One region of the Martinezella lusitana genome, then DNA from elsewhere that is predicted to be linked to it. Evidence: riboswitches for the same ligand, from Rfam matches in the RefSeq annotation. Region 1 holds a riboswitch; each other region holds the start of a gene.

Evidence for each region. A riboswitch is a leader RNA that binds a small molecule or an ion and turns the genes downstream of it on or off. The one in region 1 is predicted to bind thiamine pyrophosphate.
Region 2: another riboswitch for thiamine pyrophosphate. It lies ahead of thiB (thiamine ABC transporter substrate binding subunit); the one in region 1 lies ahead of thiM (hydroxyethylthiazole kinase).
Region 3: another riboswitch for thiamine pyrophosphate. It lies ahead of thiC (phosphomethylpyrimidine synthase ThiC); the one in region 1 lies ahead of thiM (hydroxyethylthiazole kinase).

What each region holds. Positions count from the first base shown of each region.
Region 1 is NZ_CP050307.1:804,136-809,537, reverse strand. Features, by position in the region: gene HB780_RS32930 (hypothetical protein) at 1-130, opposite strand, end outside; gene HB780_RS06780 (hypothetical protein) at 127-1,557, opposite strand; gene yghU (glutathione-dependent disulfide-bond oxidoreductase) at 1,743-2,618, opposite strand; gene HB780_RS06770 (DUF1127 domain-containing protein) at 3,175-3,321, opposite strand; TPP riboswitch at 3,567-3,662, shown strand; gene thiM (hydroxyethylthiazole kinase) at 3,711-4,514, shown strand; gene thiE (thiamine phosphate synthase) at 4,511-5,146, shown strand; gene thiD (bifunctional hydroxymethylpyrimidine kinase/phosphomethylpyrimidine kinase) at 5,143-5,402, shown strand, end outside.
Region 2 is NZ_CP050308.1:2,309,431-2,314,832, reverse strand. Features, by position in the region: gene thiP (thiamine/thiamine pyrophosphate ABC transporter permease ThiP) at 1-1,148, opposite strand, end outside; gene thiB (thiamine ABC transporter substrate binding subunit) at 1,156-2,160, opposite strand; TPP riboswitch at 2,233-2,350, opposite strand; gene HB780_RS24925 (MDR family MFS transporter) at 2,420-3,955, opposite strand; gene HB780_RS24920 (MarR family winged helix-turn-helix transcriptional regulator) at 4,173-4,700, shown strand; gene HB780_RS24915 (thiamine diphosphokinase) at 4,766-5,402, shown strand, end outside.
Region 3 is NZ_CP050307.1:60,879-66,280, reverse strand. Features, by position in the region: gene HB780_RS03295 (amino acid ABC transporter permease) at 1-184, opposite strand, end outside; gene HB780_RS03290 (amino acid ABC transporter permease) at 181-885, opposite strand; gene HB780_RS03285 (transporter substrate-binding domain-containing protein) at 961-1,764, opposite strand; gene HB780_RS03280 (EthD domain-containing protein) at 2,091-2,411, shown strand; gene HB780_RS03275 (LacI family DNA-binding transcriptional regulator) at 2,467-3,489, shown strand; TPP riboswitch at 3,586-3,717, shown strand; gene thiC (phosphomethylpyrimidine synthase ThiC) at 3,813-5,402, shown strand, end outside.

The DNA.
Region 1 (5,402 bases):
GAGGTGCCAATTGCGCCGCAACGAAGGCTGTCCGATCCAGCACCGCCATGGCCTGATCAATCAGGCTCTCCAGCGCTTGCGCGCTCTCGCAGGCCCGCACGATCAACGGCGCGCTCAGGCAGATTCTCAAGGCGCTTGCCGGCATATCGCCGAAATCGGCGCAGCGAACCGGCTGACCGAGGCGCACCGGCGTAAGGCCGCTCTCTTCGACTGCCAGGTCCTTATAAACCGCGGCAGTCTCCGCCGCCGCCAGAATGCCCCCCGATAGGGGTTTCTAAGGTAGAATGAAAAGATCGACGGGATCTCGTCCCAACGCGATCCGCATGGCCGATCCTCTAGACGATTTCGGGCTATGGCGCGCGTATCGAGCTGCTCGAAGGCGCCATCGCGCTCCAGCCGAACCTGCACCGCCGCGGCAAAAGCGGACAGAACGGCCATTATCTTTTCGTCGGGCGTCTTCACGAAACGCTCCAGTTCGAACAGGGCCGCTTTCCATCGCAGCAGAAGGCCGAAATTGGCGCGATGCGGCAACTCATCCCTAGCCACCCAGCCCTCCGGCCAGTCCGCTTGCGCACAATAATCAGCAAGCGCCGCCGGCAAAGCTCGCTGCTTCAGTCGAGCCGACAATCGCGGCGGACACAACAGAGCTCCGCTGAAAATCGGCCCGGCCAGGAACTTCGAGCCTGTCAGCGCCACAAGGAAGTCATGGGCGAGATAGGCGCGGATCGTGGCAGCGGAAACCCGGAACTGGCAGGCATCAATCATGATATCGAGCATGGCGCCGAAACGTGCTTTCAAGCGGAAGACCGTATCGAGACCGGGCGCGAGCAAGCTGGTTTTGGAGACATCCGTCACGACGAGAAGGCATCTGAGACCGGCGGCGCGGGCAAGTTCGATCAAGCCTCTCAACTCGCTCTCGACCTCGTCGTCGCTGCGCAACGTACCATCCGCGTTACGCACCGCGACGGCGGCGTTGCGCGTGGCCTGTCCGGGGCTGAGCTCCTCGCCCTTGGCAACCGGGCGATCGTTGCTGACGCGGTTCATGAAGTGCCGGCCGGCAGCGGCAGCCATGACCCCGCTCCCGGTCTCATTGCCCATCAGCGTTATGGTCATCAATGTCCGGTTATCCTCGCGCGCCAGCAGCGCGGCGACGAAAAGATGAAGATCGGTACCGGATGTCGCCATGACGGCGTCCACTTGTTCCGTGCCGTCGTCAAGGCCGAGCAGATGCAGCAACTCCGTTCGAACCCTCGCGATCTCCCGCGCATAGATGTCAGCGGCGGCATGCGTCTCCATCTCCCGAAGAAGCTGCGCATGATAGGCGCCGACTGCCGCGAAAGCTGGCGCGGAAATGGTCGATGCGGTCGACGAACCGAAGGCCAGATCCAGCGGCCGGGGCAATGGACCGTGGCCATACATGTTAAGGCCAGTCACGGGTTCGCAATCCAGCCTCTCGTCTCCGCCGGACACCAGACAAGCGAGAAGCTCATCACGATCATTGTCCAACTGGCTGCTCGAGGCGGGGCCGGAGGCACGGTCGTCAAAGCTCTCTTGCATGCGCGGCATTCCCCTTGCGGTCCTTCATCGACGCACTTCGAATGCGCGCATCGATGTCTATGAGACATTTGGCCAAACAAGATGGAGCGAGGCTGACGTGCCGATCGGAAAAGCATCGGTAGTCGCAAATATGAAAAGCCCGCCGCCATGATGGCGACGGGCTCAAGCACGAATGAGTAGGTTGCTTAGCCAGCGGCCGTAAGCTTGTCCTGGGTCTTGGTGTCGAAATCGCTGGCGTCGTGACGCTCATGCAATTGGTCGGCGGGATCGCCGGACAGGCGATTGACCTTGCGACCGCGCTTCACGGCCGGTCGTGCAAAGATTGCCTCGGCCCAGCGCTGGACATTCTTGTAATCCTGCACCTGAAGGAACTCGGCCGCGCCATACTGCCAGCCCTTCACTAGTCCGCCATACCAGGGCCAGACGGCAATATCGGCGATCGTATAGTCCTTTCCACCCAGATATTCGCTTTCGGCGAGACGGCGGTCGAGAACGTCGAGCTCGCGCTTCACCTCCATGGCGAAACGGTCGATCGCGTATTCGATCTTTGTCGGCGCATAGGCGTAGAAATGGCCAAAGCCGCCACCGAGATAAGGAGCGCTGCCCATCTGCCAGAACAGCCAAGACAGGCATTCGGCGCGCGCCGGCTGTTCGGTCGGCAGGAACGCCCCGAATTTTTCGGCGAGATAGGTCAGGATTGAACCGGATTCGAAGACCCGGATCGGGGTCGGGCCGCTACGATCTAGCAGCGCCGGAATCTTGGAGTTTGGATTAACATCAACGAAACCGCTTCCGAACTGATCGCCGTCGCCGATCTTGATCAGCCAGGCATCGTACTCGGCGCCGCTATGGCCCAGCGCCAGCAACTCCTCGAGCAAGATCGTGACCTTCACCCCGTTCGGTGTTCCCAGCGAATAGAGCTGGAGAGGATGGCGGCCGACCGGCAATTCCTTTTCGTGCGTCGGCCCGGCGATCGGACGATTGATATTGGCAAACTGGCCGCCATTCGCCTTGTTCCAGACCCAGATCTTCGGCGGCGTGTATTCGGCAGAATCGGTCATGCTCAAACTCCTGATTTTCGGCGGATACAATTGCGACGTACCGACCGATCTAGCGCGTTCTCTATTACGCACATAGGGGCATGATCAATTTTTACGAGAGGGCGGGATCACATTGGCGTCAGGATTTGCGCGTGAGGATCTGACTGGTTCCCAGTCGGGTCGCCGGAGAAATTCGGCTCGGCCCAAAACGAAAAAGCCTGCCGCGGGAGGAGGTGCGGCAGGCTTTTCGAAAAGAACCGAACAGCAGCTGGGAGGAGGAGTGCTGCCGTTCCCGCAGGCGACCTTGGGAGGAGGATAAGGGCGCCCGCATCATCGAAGCTCTGCGGGAGGAGGTGCATTGCTTCGATGAATATGACTATACACTAGACCTGCTTACTTCATAGGCATTTATTTGCAAGGCAGCTATGCATTATGCGAAAATCGGGCGGCTTTCAGGCGGCAAGCCCCTCACCCGGAAACGCCGCGCTTCGCCTGTGGCGCGTACAAAGCAAAAGCGCCCGCTCGGGAGGAAGCAGGCGCTAGCAGAATTTTGACTGTAGATCAGCGTTTTACGCTGTTAGCGAACAACGGCCGCACGAGCGACGTTGCGGATTTCGCTACGGCCGATGCCGAGGTCATGCAGTTCGCGCGTGGACATACGGCCCAGTTCGGCGACCGTCTGACGATACTTGAGCCAGTTATTAAAAGAGCGTGCTACGTTCATGATGATCCCCTTTCCTAGGGTATTCGAAGCAGAGCTGCCGTGCTTGGCGCTCCATCCGCTCCGATGAGAGTGATGTAGTGCGAAACCCTCGTTGATTGTATAGCTAAGGTCTCAATGCACCCATGCAACTGATGCATGGGTTGCGGAGCTGCCTCGCGGTGTCCGCTCGCTTTGGCTCACCTCGATTACGATACGGCCGACGATTTTCTGGTGACAGCGCAGCCGTTCTCTGCGAAAAAGACGGTGATGAGAGACAGGGGCGTCCGTCGATGACGGGCTGAGAAGCACCCTTTGAACCTGAACCAGATCATGCTGGCGGAGGGAGTCGCTCGGGGTCTCGGCACGCTGCGTCGTCTCCCTTCGCGTCTCGCCCCGCCCGAAAGGGCGACATGCAAGACCCGACCACTCCCGGCACTCTGTTAACGGCCATGCGGGCAAACCCGCCGCTGGTGCAATGCATCACCAATTTCGTCGCGATGAACATCGCCGCCAATGTGATGCTCGCCGCCGGTGCCTCTCCCGCGATGGTGCATGCGGAGGAGGAAGCCGGCGAATTCGCCGCCATCTCCGGCGCGTTGACGATCAATATCGGCACGCTTTCCAGCGGCTGGCTCGCCGGCATGACATCAGCGGCGCAGGCGGCAAACAAAGCGGGCAAGCCTTGGGTTCTCGATCCCGTCGCCCACTACGCCACGTCCTTCCGGCGAAAGGCAGTCGCCGGGTTGCTGGATCTGCATCCGACGGTCATTCGGGGCAATGCCTCGGAAATCATTGCGCTTGCCGGCGGCACCAGCCGTGGCCAGGGCGTTGATAGCCGGGATCCTGTCGAACTGGCAGAGGAAGCCGCCGTCCTGCTTGCCCAAAAGCATCACACGGTCGTTGCAGTCACCGGCGCCACGGATTTCGTCACCGACGGAAACAAGGCCAGCCGCATAGAGGGCGGCTCGCCGCTCATGCCGCAGGTGACCGCGCTTGGTTGCTCGCTGACCTGCCTCGTTGGCGCCTTCGCGGCGACAAGACCGGATCAACCGTTCGCCGCAACGGTCGCGGCACTGGCCGTCTTCGCAGTGGCGGGCGAGCAAGCAGGCCGCGAAGCTGACGGACCCGGTTCGTTTTCATGGCGTTTCCTCGATACACTGGCCGGGCTCGATGAAAAGGCGATCGACAGCGAAGCTAGGATCATCTCGCTATGAAGCACTTCGATCTCTCTCTTTACCTCGTGCTCGACCCGGTGCTCTGCGCCGGTATCGGCATGGTGGAAACCGCACGCGCCGCAGTCGCCGGTGGCGCCACCATCGTGCAACTGCGCGACAAGCAAGCTTCGACCGCAAGCATGATCGAAACCGGCCTCGTGCTGAAGCAGGCTCTGGCGGGCACCGGCGCGCGCCTTATCGTCAACGACGACATCGAGGCGGCAATCGCGATCGGCGCCGACGGCTTGCATATCGGCCAGGACGACATGGACGCCCTTACCGCCCGCCGACTGATCGGCCCCGATATGATCCTCGGCCTTTCGGTGGAAACAGAGGCGCTTGCTGCCGCCATTGATCCTGACCTCGTGGACTATGCCGGGATCGGTCCCGTTTTCGCGACACCGACAAAGCCCGACCACAAGCAGCCGATCGGTTTTGCAGGCCTTGCCCGCATGATCGATCTCTGCCCCGTTCCGTCCGTTGCGATTGGCGGCTTGAAGGCCGTGCATGCGGCAGACGCCCTTTTGGCCGGTGCTGACGGCATCGCCCTCGTTTCCGCCATCTGCGGCACCTCGGATCCGCAGGCCGCAGCCGCCGAAATCGCGAGAGCTATCAGGGAGGCACGCCAATGATCCGCAACGTTCTTTCCATCGCCGGCTCCGACCCGTCCGGCGGCGCCGGTATCCAGGCGGATCTGAAGGCGTTTTCGGCACGCGGCGTCTATGGGATGGCGGTGCTGACTGCGTTGACGGCCCAGAACACCCAAGGTGTGTCCTGCGTTCATCCTGTCCCGCCGCAATTCGTCGCCGATCAGATCGAGGCGATCTTTGCCGATATCCGCGTTGACGCCGTAAAGATCGGCATGATCGCGAATGCGGGCATCGCAGA
Region 2 (5,402 bases), on a different replicon from region 1:
AGCGAGGAGGTGCCGCTCAAACCGATGGTCAGCCCGCGCAGGCCGGGTGTTTTCCGGCGTTCGGTCGATATGGTCGCACGGGCGCGGACGATGGCGAAGGAGGTCAGCACCGCCAGAAGACCGGCGGCAAGAGCGATGGCAAGGCTCGTTGCGGTTGCCTGCAGGAAGATCGTCTGGCTGACGAGTTTCAGAAGATCGGCCTTGAGGCCGGTGACGACCACCGAGGCGAGCGGCAGGCCGATAAACAGGGCGGCGATCAGCAGCAGCGCGCCGTCGGTCCATCGTGCGGCAGGCAATGTCCCGTCGGTGCGCCGCGTTGCACGACCGCTCGTCAACCCGTGCTCGTCCGGCGCTGGCGTTAGCGCCATGGCGCCGAGAATAGCGGCTGTGACGACGATCTGTAGCAGTGACAATGTGACGGCGCGGCCGGGATCGAAATCGAAGCGGAGCGCCTGGTAGATCGCCACCTCGATCGTCGTTGCTGCCGGGCCGCCGCCAAGCGTCAGCACCAGCGTGAAGCTGGTGGCGCAGAGCATGAAGATCAGGCCGGCGATACCGGGGATCAGGCCGCGCAGCACCGGCCATTCGATGAAGCGGAAGACGGAGCCAGGGCGCATGCCGAGCCCGCCGGCCATCAGCCAATATTCCGCCGGCACGCGTTCGAGCCCGGCCAACATCAGGCGGGCCGCCAGTGGCAGGTTGAAGAAGACATGCGCCAAGAGGATGCCCGTCAGCCCGTAGATGCTGATCGGCTGCGACAGGCCAAGCCTCGCCAGCGCCTGATTGAGAATGCCCTGGCGCCCCCAGATGCCGAGCAGGCCGAGCGCGCCGATCAGCACCGGCAGGCCCATGGGAACGGCCATCAGCCGGATCAGCCAGAGCCGACCGGGGAACCGCGGCTGTCGTGCCAGGGAGCGGGCAACCGGGATCGCAAAAAGGATGGAGAGCAGGGTGGAGAGCGTCGCCTGCAGCAGGGTGAAGCGCAACACGCGGAGAAGATAGGGGTCTGCGAGTGGATTGCCGCCGCCGGATCCGATGCCGGCGGCAAGCAGGATGATGATGGCGAGGCCGATGAAGACGGCGATGCCGGCAAGGCTGAATGCCCCGCCGGCTATGGCATGTCGTCTCTCAGGCGCCGTCAGTATCATGTCGGTGTCAGTTGGTGCTGGTGGCCGTTAGCCATTCGTCGATCCAGGCCTTGCGGTTCTTCTCGACGACATCCGGGCTCATCAGGAAGGTCTTGGCGGGAACGACCAGCTTGCTGAAGGCATCCGGCAGCGGCTCGGAGGTGGCGGAGACCGGCATCATCCAGTTGTTGGTCGGGATTGTGTCCTGGAAGCCCGGCGTGACCATGAACTTCAGGAAGTCGCGAGCAAGATCCTTGTTCGGCGACGACTTGATCAGGCCGGCCACTTCGATCTGGATGTAATGTCCTTCGGAGAAGGAGGCCGCCTGATAGCGGTCGGTCTTCTCCTCGATCATGTGATAGGCCGGTGAGGTCGTATAGGAGAGCACCATCGGCGCTTCGCCCTTGGTGAAGAGGCCATAGGCTTCCGACCAGCCGGGCGTCACCGTCAGGATGCGGCCCTTGAGCTTCGTCCAGGCGTCGGCGGCCTTGTCGCCATAGACCGATTTGACCCAGAGCAGCAGACCGAGGCCCGGCGTCGAAGTGCGCGGGTCCTCGATGACGATCTTCTGCGACGGATCGCCCTCGACCAGTTCCTTCAGGCTCTTCGGCGGGTTCTTGATGGTCTGGGTGTCATAGATCACGGCGAAATGGCCGTAGTCATAGGGCACGAAAACATCGTCCTTGAAATCACCTGGGACCTTGAGGGCGGATGTATCGACGCCGCTAGTGTCGAACAGGCCTGTGTCCTTGGCCTCGTCGACGAGGTTGGTGTCGAGGCCGAGAACGACGTCGGCCTTGGTGCCCGCGCCCTCCAGCTTCAGCCGGGAGAGCAGCGCCACGCCATCGGTGACGCTGACGTAGTTGACCGTGCAGCCGCAGGTCTTCTCGAAGGCGGCCTTGACCTTGGCGCCGGGACCCCACTCGGCGGTGAAGCTTTCATAGGTATAGATGGTGAGCGTCTTGTCGGCGGCCTCTGCGGCCTGCGCGGCAAAAAGGTGGTGCCGGTGGCAAAGGCCAGCCCGGCAAAGAATGTCATCAGCGATCGGTTGGGCATGGCAGCGCCTCCTCTTGGTTTCGTCTTGAACGGGAAAAGGGCGCTATGATTTCGTCACGCGTCTAATCCCTCCGCCGGTGTTAGCCGGATCAGGTTCCGCGGGTTGGCCGGTGAAGGCCTCTCAGCCAGATGTCTTTGAAAGACATAAGGCACCCCGTTAGAGCGTTGGCAGGTTTAGCCCCGTGACGAGGGGATGACAAGGGGGTGCCCCCTTGTCGATTGCGAGGATGCGCAGCTTACTCGGCGGCGTGAGCGGCGGCCTGGCTATCGAGCTTCTTGGTGGCGCTCGGGAGCTGGACGTTCTTCAGCGTGATCGAGGTCAGCAGGCCGACAAGGCAGATGGCGGCGGCCGTCATGAACAGCGGGCTGAAGGCGCTGGCATAGGCGCTGGCGACCGCTTCGCGCGTGGCGTCCGGCAGGGCGGCCATCATCTTCGGCGTCAGTTCCTTGATGTTGGTGACGCCGGGAATGGAGACGCCGACATTGCCGAGCTTGGCGGCGATGATGGCGCCGTAGATGGAGATGGCGATGGAGGCGCCGCCCATGCGCGACAGCGTGACGGCGCCGGTCGCCGCTCCGACGTCACGACTGGCGGCGGTGTTCTGGATGCCGATGACCGGCACCTGCTGAGCCAGGCCGATGCCGATGCCATGCAGCAGCATCAGGGCGCCGATAAAGGCGATCGGCGTACCTGCATGAACCTGTGCCAGTGTTGCGAAGGCGATAGTGCTGCAGGCGGCGCTGGCAATCGCAAAGGGCTTGTAGCGGCCCCTGGCCGAAATCAGCCGGCCGGCCGAAAGTGAGCCGCAGACGATGCCGCCGGTCAACAGGATGAAGAGCAGACCCGCCACCGACGGCGACAGGCCGGTCGTCGTTTGCAGGAAGAGTGCGAAATAGTTGACCATGCCGATCGCAACGGCGCCGCTGGTAATGGAGATAATCAGGAGCAGGCCGAAGGTCGGGTTGCGGAACAGCGTTAGCGGCACGATCGGCTCCGGCGCGCGGCGCTCAACGAAGACCCAGGCGACCGCGCAGAGCGCCCCGAAGGCGATGATCCCAAGGCATTGCGGCGACAGCAGCGAACCGAAGAGTTCCGTACCGTCGGCGGCAAGCACGATGCTGGTGGTGGTGAGCGCCAGCAGGATCGCGCCGGCATAGTCGATCTTCGGCTTACGGGCCGGCTTGCGGTAAGGCAGCATGAAGGCGAGGCCGGTGAGCACAATGAAGCCGATCGGCACGTTGACGAGGAAGATCGAGCGCCAGCCGAAGAGGTCGCTCATCGTGCCGCCGAGAACGGGGCCGATGGCACCCGATGCCATCAAGACCAGGCTGGAATAGCTCTGGTAGCGTGCGCGCTCACGCGGCTCGAAGAGGTCGGCGTTGACGGCGAAGATCGACACCAGGATGCCGCCGCCGCCAAGACCCTGCAGGACGCGGGCGGCGATCAGCGTATCCATCGACACCGCAAGACCGCAGACGGCCGAGCCGACGGTGAAGATCGCGATCGCGGTCATCATCACATACTTGCGGCCGAAGAGGTCGCCGAGCTTGCCGTAGACCGGCATGACGGCAGAAAGGGACAGCAGATAGGCAGAGCCGATCCAGCCGAAGCGTTCCAGATGCCCGAATTCGCCGACGATCGTCGGCAGCGCCGTCGATACGATCTGGTTGTCGAGCGTTGCCATGAACATGGCGGTCATCAGGAAGAAGAAGAGGATAAGCCGGCGGCGGTGATCCGCAACGAGCGGCGCGGGCGTGGTCTGCATGTCCATGGAACGAGAAATCCGAGCTTGCCTGGAGTGCCGCGCGTTCGACCGAACGGGCATGGGTCGCTCCAGTTCCTGAATCCGCAGCATCTTGCTTTCGGGTAGGCTATTCGAGGGCAACATGTTGCAGGGCAATATATGTGCTATTGGCATATAATTGTCAACGGCAGATGAATGCCGTTTGCATATTTTAATGTCTGCCCATCTTTGATATGCTGGCGGAATGACATCAGCAACGACCACACGAGAAATTGAAGCGACGCCGCTGCCTGAAGACGAGAACCTGCTGCGCATCGGCCAGGTGATGACGCGTATGCGCCTAATGACGGGCCGCCGCATGATCGGGCGGCTGGCGATCCAGAACGTTGCGCCGGGGCTGGAGCTTTCGCATCTGGACGTCATCGATGCCGTCAGGCGGGCGGAAGTGTCCGGTGAAGTGACCGTCGGGGCAATCGCCGAGATCCTGCGCATCGACCCCTCGCGGGCAAGCCGCATCGTCGCCGAGATGGTGACCCGAGGCGTGCTGCGCCGCAAGGCATCGCAGGCGGATGCGCGGCGCATCGTCGTGGTGCTGACCACGCTCGGGCAAAGGTTGCTCGCCGAAATCCAGGCGCAGAAGTTCGCGCTCATCGAAAGCATCCTTGCGGATTGGTCGGCCGAGGATATCGAGGCCTTTTCGCATCTGTTCGACCGCTTCATCGGCGGCTACGAGCATGCTTTTCAGACGCGTCTCAAGGAAACCGCCGACTGAATGCCGGCTTGGCTCCAAACAGCGCTCTTCCCTAGGGACATGTCTTTGCGCTATGGGCTTGGCGCATGAGCCAATCCACGACCTTCACCATCCTCCTCGGCGGCGAGCTGCGCCTCACGGACCGGCTGCGCGCGGCGACGGCCGGCAGCCGTTTCATCGCGGCGGATGGCGGCATGCGCCACGCCGTGGCGCTGAATGCGACGCCTGAAGTCTGGGTCGGCGATTTCGACTCGACGCCAGCGGACCTGCGCGGCGCTTTTCCTGGCGTGCCGAAGCAGCCCTATCCGGCGGCGAAGGCGGCGACGGATGGCGAGATCGCCATCACCGAGGCGATCGATCGCGGCGCTAAGCGGCTGATCCTTGTCGGCGCCATGGGCGGAGAGCGTTCGGATCATGCGATCCAGCATCTGCTCTACGGCATTCAGCTTGCCGAAAAAGGCTTCGACGTGCTGCTGACCTCGGGTGACGAAGAGGCGGTGCCGCTGCTGCCGGGCGACATGGATCTGGCGTTGCCCCCCGGCTCGCTGTTTTCCGTTCTCGGCTTCAGCGACCTGACGGGCCTCTTCATTCACAATGCCCACTATCCCTTGCGCGATTTCCATCTGCCCTTCGGGGCGTCGCGCACCATTTCCAATGTCGCGGAAGGCCCTGTGCGCCTTTCGCTCGGCAGCGGCAGGGCGATCGTCCTTGCGCGCCCTTATG
Region 3 (5,402 bases), 740 kb from region 1:
GGATCACCTGGATATAGGTGCCGGCGGCGATACGCACGGCCTTGATCGACGAGGTGCGGGCGAGCGCCACGGCAAAGCCCAGGAGCCCACCACCGATCAGCGCGATGATCGTCAGAACGACCGTCCATTGCAGCGATTGCACCAGGAAGGTGAATTCATTGATGCCGAATGTTCTGAGTGTCATGCCTGTACCTCCGGCAGGGCCGTGATCGTGCGACGCGCGACGCGGCGGCCGAAGAGCCACATCCCGACGAGCGCGAGACCGGCGCGCAGCACCAGCGCCAGCGCCAGATACATCAGCGTGACGACGATATAGACCTCGAAGGACCGGTAGGTCTGCGATTCCACGAAGGCGGCCGAGGCGGCTAGTTCATGGGTCGAGATCGCCGAGCAGACGCTCGATGCCAGCATCATCAGCACGAACTGGCTGCACAGCGCCGGATAGACCTTGGCAACGGCCGGCACGATGATGACATGGCGATAGATCTGGAAGCGCGTGAAGCCGAGCGCCTCGCCCGCCTCGATCTGGGATTTGTGCACCGCCTCGATACCCGCTCGGATGATTTCCGTCGAATAGGCAGCGAGATTGATGGTCATGCCGATCAGTGCAGCCGTATCGGCGCCAACCCTCAGGCCGATACCCGGCAGCCCGAAATAGACGATGAAAAGCTGGACCAGGAAGGGCGTATTGCGGATGACCTCGACATAGGCGTCGACCAGAAACCGCACCCACCTGCCCCGGACGGAACGCAGCGAGGCAAGCACGATGCCGAAGGCCGAGCCGAGGATGATGGACAGAACCGAAAGCCTGATGGTCAACCAGAGACCGCTCAGGAACTCACCCTGATATTGCGCCAGGGCGCTGAATTGAAATGTATAGGACATGGAAAAGGACCTCCGTTGAGGTTTCGCGGCCCGCCGGCGAATGTTTTCCGCCGGCGGGCACGGACGCAAACCCGATCAGAAGGACGGAAGCTGCGCCATCGGCCGGCCGGTCCACTTCACCGAGATCTTGTCGAGATCACCGGAGACTTTCATGAGATAGATTGAGGTATTCAGCCATTGGCGCAGTTCGAAATCATCGATCTTCGTCGCCATGGAGTTACCCTGCTGGAAGAAGGTGAAGCCGACCTGCAGACCCGCATCCGGACGCTGCTTGATGATCGCCTCGCCAACCGTGGACGGCACGGCCGCCGCGTCGGTCTGGCCGGCGATCAGCGCCTGCGCGCTGGTGGAATCATCCTCATAGACAACGATTTCTAGACCGGGAACCGCCGCCTTGCGCAATGCCGTTTCCTGCGACGAACCACGGTTCACCGCCACGCGCTTGCCTTGGAGATCCGACAGCTGGGTAAATTTCTGGTCCGGACCGGAAATGATGTCCATGTTGAAAGCGCTGTAGGGCTGGGTGAACATCACCGTCTTCGCCCGCTCGCCGGTCGGCGCCAGTGTTGCGACGAGGAAGTCCACCTTGCCGGTCTGCAACGCCGGAATACGCGAAGGCGGCGTCAGCGGAACCAGTTCCACCGGCAGAGAGAGATAGCCGGCAATCAGATTGGCGACGTCGACGTCATAGCCGCTCGGATTGCCCTTTTCATCGATCATGCCCATCGGCGGCGCACCGGTGAGAACGCCGATGCGCACCTTGCCGCGCGAAATGATGTCGTTCAGCGTCGTCGCATGCGCCTGTGTCGTCGCGAGCAGCCCCGTGGCGACAATACCGACCGCTGCCATGACCCCGCGCAGGGATTTCGAAATGTTCATGATGCTCCTCCATCTGTTGCTTTGTCACACTCCGCCGCTGCCCACTCCCCGGAGCTCTCGCGGTGGAAACTACCAACTTATTCACGGCACCTATGTTTGCGGTAACATAGGAAAACTGAATGAAAAAACCGCCCTGCCAAAGCCAGCAGTCCTGAACCGATTACTCCGTTCTCGCGGAATTAGAATGATAATCCCAACATTCATCCGCCGCTCCCGATCCGGCTCGCGCCATTTCGGTTGGTGGTTGCAATAGAACATGTTACCGGTATCATTGCAAGTCAGATAAGACACCGCTGTTTCGACACAGTCTCAAGGGAGGAAAATTCATGTTCACACGGTCCGCGATTTTCGAGGGCGCAATCCATGCCGGCCGCGAAGAGGAATTCTTTCGCATCGTCGAGGAAAAGCTGCTACCCGTGTGGAAGCGCATGCCGAATGCCCAGGCAGTGCGTGTGATGCGCACCGGGCGTAGCGACCCCGGAGCCGCGCCGATCATCATGGTCCAGGAAATCGATTATCCGACGATGGAAGCTGTGGAAGAGGCACTCGTCTCGCCCGTTCGCCTGGAAGGTCGCGCCATCACCGACGAGATGATGAGCATGTGCGACGGCCGGTTCTATCATCTCGTCTACCAACGGATTGCGTGAACCAAAAACAGGGGAAAACGTGGCGCATCCTTCAGACATATCCCGCAAGGCGACCATGAGCGACGTCTCGCGGCTTGCCGGCGTTTCGAAGATGACCGTGTCGCGCGTGCTGGCTGATCCGACGCTGGTCGCCGAACCAACACGCAATCGCGTGATGACGGCGATCGAGCAACTCGGCTACGTGCCGGACCGGACCGCCAGCTCACTTTCCTCGCGCCGGACCAACTTCATCACCGCGATCCTGCCGACGCTGACCAACGCCAATTTCGCCGACACCGCACAGGGCCTCGCGGGTGCGCTGCGCGCCGCCGACTACCAGCTCCTGATCGGCTATACCCTGTACAGCCTGGCGGAGGAGGAGCGCATCGTTCGCGCCATGCTGGCGCGACGCCCGGATGCGATCGTCATCGCCAGCGCGGTCCACACCAAGGCGACCAACGAGATGCTGCTGCGGGCGGGCATTCCGATCGTCGAAATCTGGGACGCGTCGGAACACCCAATCGACCATGCGGTCGGCTTTTCCAACTACGAGGTCGGGCGGCTGGCGGCCCGGCATCTCATCTCTCTCGGCCATCGCCGCATCGGCGCCATCGGATCGGCCGTGACCGCGGACGCTACCGACTTTCGCGGCGAAAGTCGCCTGCTCGGATTTGCCGCGACCCTCCGTGAGGCAGATCTTTCCGACGACTTCATCGTTCGCCAGAATGCCGCGCCCTCGTCCTACGATCACGGGGCTGAGGCGCTGAGCACGCTTCTCCAGCGGGCGCCCGACGTTCAGGCCGTCTTTGCGGTTTCCGACATTTCCGCCGTCGGCGCGCTGATGGAATGTCACCGCCGCAAGATCGTCATCCCGGACGACCTTTCCATTCTCGGCTTCGGTGATTTCGACATTGCCCGCCAATGCGTGCCGGCCTTGTCGACCATCCGCGTCGATGCCGCAATGATCGGTCGAAAAACCGGAGAGTTGCTACTGGCTATCCTGGAGCCGGACGGCACCGTCCCGCAACCGACGGAGAGCCGTCTGGATGTCGGCTTCGAACTCGTCACCCGCGAAACGACGAGCGCGCCCAAGACGTAGCAGTGTCGCTTGGCCGGACAGCCTCGCGGCCAAGCCTCAGTGTCATCGCCTCACCTGCGGGGTTGACATGACCCGAACCGAAAGCATAGCCTTCACGACATTCACCAGGGGGGTCCCGGCAAGGGGCTGAGATACTGCTGGACAACTCGGCTTTGCCGATTGTGGCGCAGTGACCCGTTGAACCTGATCCAGTTCATACTGGCGTAGGGACGGTGCAAGCGCTCGAAAGGCTTACGGATTCACGCGTGGAATCCTTGAGCCGGCGTCTTTTCATCATTCCGGCTGAGGACTGGGTCTCCAATCGCAACTTGGAGCCTCAAACCATGAATATCGCCGCAAAGAATGTAACCCCGACAGTCACCACCGGCCCCTTGCCGGCATCCCGGAAGATCTACATTCCGGGAGACATCCACCCAGACATTCGCGTGCCGATGCGCGAAATCAGCCTCCACCCGACATCGGGCGAGCCGCCTGTCATCGTCTATGATTCCTCCGGCCCCTACACAATCGAGGGTGCCGACATTCGTATCGAGCAGGGTCTCCCTGATCTGCGCCGCGAATGGGTGCTCGCCCGTGGCGACGTCGAATCCTATCAGGGCCGCCATGTCCGCCCCGAGGACAACGGCTTTGCTAGCGGCGAGCGGCTGACACCGGAATTTCCCACGCTGCGCCAGCCGCTGCGGGCAAAGGACGACAAGGCCGTCACCCAGCTCGCCTATGCGCGCGCCGGCATCATCACGTCCGAGATGGAGTTCATCGCCATCCGCGAAAACCTCGGCCGCAAGGCGCAGGCGGAGGCCATGGTTCGCGACGGCGAAAGCTTCGGCGCCCATATTCCGGATCATGTGACGCCCGAGTTCGTCCGTCAGGAAGTCGCGGCGGGACGGGCGATCATCCCTGCCAATATCAACCATCCGGAAGCCGAGCCGATGATCATCGGCCGCAATTTCCTGGTGAAGATCAACGCCAATATCGGCAATTCCGCCGTCACCTCGTCGATGGCCGAAGAGGTCGAAAAGATGGTCTGGGCGGCGCGTTGGGGTGCCGATACCGTCATGGATCTTTCGACCGGCCGCAATATCCACAATATCCGCGAATGGATCATCCGCAACTCACCGCTACCGATCGGCACCGTGCCGCTTTACCAGGCGCTGGAGAAGGTCGAAGGTATTGCCGAGAACCTGACCTGGGAGGTCTATCGCGACACGCTGATCGAGCAGGCCGAACAGGGCGTCGACTATTTCACCATCCATGCCGGCGTGCGGCTCCACTACATTCCGCTCACCGTCAATCGCGTCACCGGCATCGTCTCGCGCGGCGGTTCTATCATGGCCAAGTGGTGTCTCCATCATCACCGCGAAAGCTTCCTCTACGAGCATTTCGAGGAGATCTGCGACATCTGCCGCGCCTATGACGTCTCCTTCTCGCTCGGCGACGGCCTGCGCCCCGGTTCGATCGCCGATGCCAATGATGCCGCCCAGTTTGCCGAGCTGGAAACGTTGGGAGAGCTGACCAAGATCGCCTGGGCTAAGGATTGCCAGGTGATGATCGAAGGCCCCGGCCATGTGCCGATGCACAAGATCAAGGAGAACATGGATAAGCAGCTCAAGGTCTGCGGCGAGGCGCCCTTCTATACGCTCGGGCCGCTCACGACCGACATCGCGCCCGGCTACGACCACATCACCTCCGGCATTGGTGCGGCGATGATCGGCTGGTTCGGCACGGCGATGCTCTGCTACGTTACGCCTAAGGAGCATCTGGGTCTTCCGGATCGCAACGACGTCAAGACCGGCGTCATCACCTACAAGATCGCCGCCCACGCCGCCGATCTCGCCAAGGGGCATCCGGCAGCGCAACTGCGCGACGACGCGCTCTCCCGTGCCCGCTTCGAATTCCGCTGGGAGGATCAGTTC